2 linked regions of the Actinoalloteichus hymeniacidonis genome follow. The protein of the gene in region 1 interacts with the protein of each later gene in a pairwise test. Links are inferred from orthologs where the notes say so. Each region holds a gene or a part of one and is shown on either strand. Other genes may lie near its edges.

Region 1 (2,865 bases):
GTCTCGTTGAAGTCCACCGGGGCCACCGGTGACGGGTTCAGCCAATGGCCGAGCACCGGCGTCACCAGGAACTTCGAGCGCGGGATGTAGAGCTCCGGCAGGAGCGCGACCGGCTTGATGCCGTTGCGCAGGACCCCGACCTCCTCGGCGGCCTCCCGCAACGCGACCTCGATGGGTCCGTTGTCCTCCGGCTCGGCGACCCCGCCGGGGAAGCCGACCTGGCCGGGGTGGTGGGTCAGTCCGTCGGAGCGTCGCAGCAACAGGACGTCCGGCCCGGTACCCGGCCCGCCACCGTCCTCACCGAAGAGGACCAGCACGGCCGCGGGCCGGGGGCTGTCCTCGCTCGGCGGCGGCGCGGCAGCCAGCATGGCGGGGTCGACCCGCCCGCTGGAGGCGATCAATCTGCTCAACCAGGCGGGGGCCTGTGCTGGATCTACCAAGGGGCCACCACGCCTTGCCTGGCTGCGTCCCCGACCTTCCTGAGTCATCAACTCTGCTCCAGATAGCGCGCCACGGCTTGCCGCACCTGTTCCGAGTCCTCGAACGGCACGGGCGGATCCACCCGGTGGATCGTGCCCTCCTGGTCCACCACGTAGTTCATCGGGATCCCCGGGGCGCGCAGTGCACGGATCACCACGTCGTCTCCATCATGGACCGATTGGAGATCGACATCGAGCTCGGCGAGTAACTCCAAGCCCGCGTCGTAGTCGCTGCGGGTCTGCAGCGCGAGCACCGGGATGGCATCGGGGTCTGCCGCGTATTCGGCGAGTACCGGCAGTTCCTCGCGGCAGGGCACGCACCAGGTCGCCCAGATGTTGACCAGCACGGGCCCGTCGGCCAGCAGCTCACCGAGGTCTTCCGACGAGCCATCCTGCGAGGACACCTCGATGCCCGCCAGGTCGGCGGCTCGACGCACGCCGGGCTCTTGGTCCGCCGAGTCGGTGGGGGGCTGTTCCGCGATGTTCGGCGGCGAGTCGTTGCCCCGGGGCCACAGCGCCACCATGCCCGCCACCGCGAGCACCAGCACGAGCACGGACCACCGCACGTTGGCGTTCATCGTGGATCACCGGCCGACTTCGCCTCGGCCGCCTCCGGCGGCGGCCCGGTGCTGCCCGCAGGCTCCGGCTCGGCGGGTTCGACGGGCTCCGCAGTGTCGGCTGCCGATTCGGCCAGCTCCTCATCCAACCCGGCCAACCGCAGCAAGCGCGGCGCCTCCACGCCCTTGACCAGTTTCGATGCCGCCTCGGGTTCGACGACTCCGGTGCCGAACGCGGGACAGTCCCGTGCGAGCAGGCAGGCGCCGCAGGCCGGTTTGCGGGAATGGCAGACCCGTCGGCCGTGGAAGATCACGCGGTGCGACAGCATCGTCCAGTCGCGGCGCGGGATCAGCTCGCCGATGGCGTGCTCGATCTTCACCGGATCGGTCAGAGCGGTCCAGCCCCAGCGCTGCACGAGCCTGCCGAAGTGCGTGTCGACCGTGATCCCCGGAACGTCGAAGGCGTTACCGAGGATGACGTTGGCGGTCTTGCGACCGATCCCGGGCAGTCGGACCAGCTCCGACAGGGTCGCGGGCAGTTCTCCGCCGTGCTTCTCCAGCAATGCGGCGCCGAGACCGATCAACGACGAGGTCTTGTTTCGGAAGAAGCCGGTGGGCCGGATGATCTCTTCGAGCTCGTGACGGTCGGCCCCCGCGTAGGCGGCGGCGTCCGGATAGGCGGCGAAGAGCATCGGGGTGACCTGGTTGACCCGACGGTCGGTGCATTGCGCCGAGAGGATCGTGGCGGCGGCCAGTTCGAGCGGGGTCGTGAAGTCGAGCTCGCAATGCGCATCCGGATACGCGTCGGCCAAGGCTCGATTCATCCGGCGCGCTCGGCGGACGAGTCCGAGCCGGGTCTCGGGCGTCCGGCGCCTGGGCCCGGTGGCGGGCTGAGCGCGGGAGCCACTGGTCTGCACGCCCACAGCCTACGGGCGAGGCCGAACGCCGTGTCCCGGCTCCACCATCTGGGTCAAGACCGACCACCCACCGGTTGGTTGTGCACACCCCCGACCAAGACCACCTAGCGTGATGAGTCACTATCAGATTCACCATGACTGCCTGGTTCGTTATCCTCGTTCCGCTCGTGATCATGTTCTTCGCGCTCTTCATGGAGCGCGTCGAATCACGTATCCGACATGTCTCGGTCCATGAGGACGACGTGGAGGAGCTCTTGGAGAACGCTCGTCCCGACGAGGTTCGTGCCCTGTTCGGCCAGGGAATCGGCCGGGCGTTGGAGCTGTTCCGACTTCGCCGTCGGGGCCGTTCCGGAAGGCTCAAGGCACGCAGACCACGCTGACCTCCACCCGTCGCCGCGCTCACGGAGACCGCAGGTAACGCGGTCTCCGTTACCGCGCAGTTAGACTGCACGGAGCGATCGGCGGCACCAGGCTGGCACTCGTAACGGAGAGTGTCCGCCTTGCGGTGACCGCCGCGTCTCGACAGGAGGGACGAGGTGGACGAGACCCTGGCCCGTGCGGGCATCTTCCAGGGTGTTGAGCCTGGAGCCGTGGAGGCTCTTACTCAGACGCTGGAGCCGGTGGAGTTCTCCCGTAGCCATGTGATCTTCACAGAGGGTGAGCCCGGCGACCGGTTGTACATCATCCAGTCCGGCAAGGTGAAGGTCGGCAGGAAATCGCCGGATGGCCGAGAGAACCTGCTCGCCATCATGGGTCCCTCAGACATGTTCGGAGAGTTGTCGATCTTCGATCCTGGACCGAGGACGTCCACGGCGACGACGGTCACCGAGGTGCGGGCGCTGAGCATGGATCGGCCTGCGCTTCGGGAGTGGATCAGTAAGCGACCGGAGATCGCCGAGCAGTTGCTCCGCG
Region 2 (3,374 bases), 4.9 Mb from region 1 along the record:
CCCTGGAGAGCTACGCGCTGCGAATGCAAGCCGACGAGCTCCTGGTCCGGACTCCGACCGTCGACGTGCTGTTACCGGAGCCGCCGGGGTTCTGGCGGGATTCGGCCCTGATCGCCCTGGCGCTGTCCGTGGCGGTCGCGATCGCCACCGCGCGGCTGATGGTCGGCGATCAACAATGAAGCGGCGCCCCGTCCGTTCGCCGGACGAGACGCCGCTTCGTGAATCCGTGGTCGAGATCGATGCTCAGGAGACGCCGGGATCGGAGGTCTGCGGCCCCGCCGCCTGGACGTCCTCGATCCGATAGCGCCGGGCGGCCTGCTCGGCCACCGAGTGCTCGATGTCGCCGCGCCGCGCCAACGCCAACAGGGTGCCGACCGTGATCGACTCGGCGTCGACGAGGAACTTCCGCCGCGCCGCCGGTCTGGTGTCGGAGAAGCCGAACCCGTCGGTGCCCAGGGTGAGCATGTCGGTGGGTACCCACGGCCGGATCAGGTCCGGAACCGCACGCATCCAGTCCGACACCGCGACCACCGGACCGCCGGTGCCCTCCAACGCGCTGGTCACGTGGGGCACCGCCCGCTTGGCGCCCGGCCGGATCAGGTTGTCCTGCTCGGCCCGCACGGCCTCCCTACGCAACTCCGCCCACGAGGTCGCCGACCAGACCGCCGCCTGCACGCCGTGGTTCTCCGTGAGGAGTTGCTGGGCCTTGAGCGCCCAGGGCAGTGCGACGCCCGAGGCGAGGATCTGTGCCGTGGGCCCATCGCCCGCAGGTGCCTTCGCGTACTGGTACAACCCGCGCAGCAGACCGTCGACGTCGAGGTTCTCCGGCTCGGCGGGCTGCTGGTACGGGTCGTTGTAGACGGTGAGGTAGAACATGATGTCCTCGCCGTGCGGGAACTCCTCGGACTCCCCGTACATCCGACGCAGACCGTCCTTGACGATGTGCGCGACCTCGAACGACCACGCCGGGTCGTAGGAGACCACCGCGGGGTTCGTCGCGGCCAGCAACAGCGAGTGTCCGTCGTTGTGCTGGAGACCCTCGCCGGTCAGCGTCGTCCTACCCGCGGTGGCGCCGAGCACGAAGCCCCTGGCCATCTGGTCCGCGGCCGCCCAGATTCCGTCGCCGGTGCGCTGGAACCCGAACATCGAGTAGAAGATGTAGACCGGGATCATGTGCTCGCCGTGGGTGGCGTACGAGGTGGCGGCCGCCGTGAACGAGGCCGTCGAACCGCCCTCGTTGATGCCCTCGTGCAGGATCTGACCCTGTTCGCTCTCCTTGTAGGCGAGCATCAGCTGTGCGTCCACCGAGGTGTACAGCTGGCCGTTGGGGTTGTAGATCTTCTGCGTCGGGAACATCGAGTCCATCCCGAACGTGCGTGCCTCATCCGGGATGATCGGCACCAGCCTCGGCCCGATCTCGGCGTCCTTGGCCAGGTCGCGGATCAGCCGCACGAAGGCCATCGTCGTGGCGACCTCCTGCTTGCCGGAGCCGCGCTTGACGACGTCGTAGATCTTGTCGCCCGGCAGCACCAACGGCTTGGCCTTGACGCGGCGCTCCGGCAGGAAACCGCCGAGCTTGCGGCGCCGGTCCAGCAGGTACTGGATCTCGGGCGCGTCCTCGCCGGGGTGGTAGTACGGCGGGAGGTAGGGATCGGCCTCCAGCTGCGCGTCGCTGATCGGGACCCGGGTGCTGTCGCGGAACAGCTTGAGGTCGTTGAGGGTCATCTTCTTCATCTGGTGCGTGGCGTTGCGACCCGCGAAGGTCGGCCCCAGACCGTAACCCTTGATCGTCTTGGCCAGGATCACCGTGGGCTGGCCGTGGTGGCTCATCGCGGCCTGGTAGGCGGCGTGCACCTTGCGGTAGTCGTGGCCGCCGCGTTTGAGGTTCCAGATCTGCTGGTCGGTGTAGTCGTTGACCAGTTCCTTGGCCCGGGGGTCGCGCCCGAAGAAGTGCTCCCGGACGTAGGCGCCGTCATTGGCCTTGTACGTCTGGTAGTCGCCGTCCGGCGTGGTGTTCATCAGGTTGACCAGCGCGCCGTCCCGGTCGCCGTGCAGCAGCGAGTCCCACTCGCGGCCCCAGATCACCTTGATGACGTTCCAGCCCGCGCCCCGGAAGTAGGACTCCAGCTCCTGGATGATCTTGCCGTTGCCGCGAACCGGGCCATCCAGCCGCTGCAGGTTGCAGTTGATCACGAACGTGAGGTTGTCCAAGCCCTCGTTCGCGGCGACGTGGATCAGTCCGCGCGACTCCGGCTCGTCCATCTCGCCGTCGCCGAGGAACGCCCAGACATGCTGGTCGGAGGTGTCCTTGATGCCCCGGTTGTGCAGGTACCGGTTGAATCGCGCCTGGTAGATCGCGTTCATCGGGCCGAGGCCCATCGATACCGTCGGGAACTCCCAGAAGTGCGGCATCAGCCGGGGATGCGGGTAGGACGGGAGTCCGCCGCCCGGGCCCGCGTGGGAGTACTCCTGACGGAAGCCGTCGAGCTGCGACTCGGTGAGCCTGCCTTCGAGGAACGCCCTGGCGTAGATGCCGGGGGAGGCGTGGCCCTGGATGAAGATGTGGTCGCCGCCGCCCGGGTGATCCTTGCCTCGGAAGAACCAGTTGAAGCCGACCTCGTAGAGCGTCGCGGAGGACGCGTAGGTCGAGATGTGTCCGCCGACCCCGATGCCCGGCCGCTGGGCCCGGTGCACGGTCATCGCGGCGTTCCAGCGGATCCACGCGCGGTAGCGGCGTTCGGTCTCCTCGTCCCCGGGGAACCAGGGCTCCACCTCGGTGGGGATCGAGTTCACGTAGTCGGTGGAGGTCAGCGACGGCAGGCCGACGCCGCTCTCTCTAGCTCGCTCCAGGAGCCGCAGCATCACGTACCTGGCGCGCTGTCTGCCGGTGGTGGACAGGACCGAGTCGAAGCTTTCCAGCCACTCGGCTGTCTCCTCCGGGTCGATGTCCGGAAGGTGCGCGGCAAGGCCGTCACGGATCACACGTACCCGAGGGGGCGCGTTGTCGGCGGCGTTGCCGTTGTTCTGCGGGGCCAAGGGATCTCCTCGCCAACGTTCGACAGTCGTCAAGCTGGGCTTCGCCCAACGTCGTCATCCTTCACCATGGTCGTCGCAGACCGCTGGTGCCGTCATCTGTACCCGTCGGTAACTTTTTGGCGACGCGGGTACCCTGACCGGTGGTGATTCGATCTCCTGCGGCGTGTCCACCTGGCAGCGGTTGCGCTCAAGGGCCCGATCGGTGTTCGCTAGCCGGAATCGGTCGTAGGAGACTGGACAGAACAAACGTGTGTGAGGGTCGTTTCGAGGCCCTGGCACCTCCACCGTAGGAGGAGTGGTAAGCCGTGGTCGCCGCGGGAGACGCCGGAAAGGTCGGC

What was found. The genes of interacting proteins can lie anywhere in the genome.
Region 2: the proteins of nth (region 1) and aceE interact in binary tests that used the Escherichia coli proteins (3 or more experiments, as listed by UniProt). The link is inferred for Actinoalloteichus hymeniacidonis from one-to-one orthologs.

The regions. Positions count from the first base shown.
Region 1 is NZ_JACHIS010000001.1:6,053,005-6,055,869, forward strand. Bases 4-2,796 are described here. They hold nth (endonuclease III), read right to left. Parts: upstream 1,954-2,796; coding sequence 1,054-1,953; downstream 4-1,053. Other genes in these bases: BKA25_RS25915 (NUDIX hydrolase), read right to left, coding at 4-488; BKA25_RS25920 (TlpA family protein disulfide reductase), read right to left, coding at 488-1,057; BKA25_RS25930 (hypothetical protein), read left to right, coding at 2,088-2,333; BKA25_RS25935 (Crp/Fnr family transcriptional regulator), read left to right, coding at 2,490-2,796. Also shown: more of BKA25_RS25915, read right to left, coding at 1-3; more of BKA25_RS25935, read left to right, coding at 2,797-2,865. UniProt on the Escherichia coli protein: DNA repair enzyme that has both DNA N-glycosylase activity and AP-lyase activity. The DNA N-glycosylase activity releases various damaged pyrimidines from DNA by cleaving the N-glycosidic bond, leaving an AP (apurinic/apyrimidinic) site.
Region 2 is NZ_JACHIS010000001.1:1,104,694-1,108,067, forward strand. The notes cover bases 44-3,345. They hold aceE (pyruvate dehydrogenase (acetyl-transferring), homodimeric type), read right to left. Parts: upstream 3,037-3,345; coding sequence 244-3,036; downstream 44-243. Other genes in these bases: BKA25_RS05075 (hypothetical protein), read left to right, coding at 44-179; BKA25_RS05085 (DUF3052 domain-containing protein), read left to right, coding at 3,342-3,345. In the rest of the region: more of BKA25_RS05075, read left to right, coding at 1-43; more of BKA25_RS05085, read left to right, coding at 3,346-3,374. UniProt on the Escherichia coli protein: Component of the pyruvate dehydrogenase (PDH) complex, that catalyzes the overall conversion of pyruvate to acetyl-CoA and CO(2).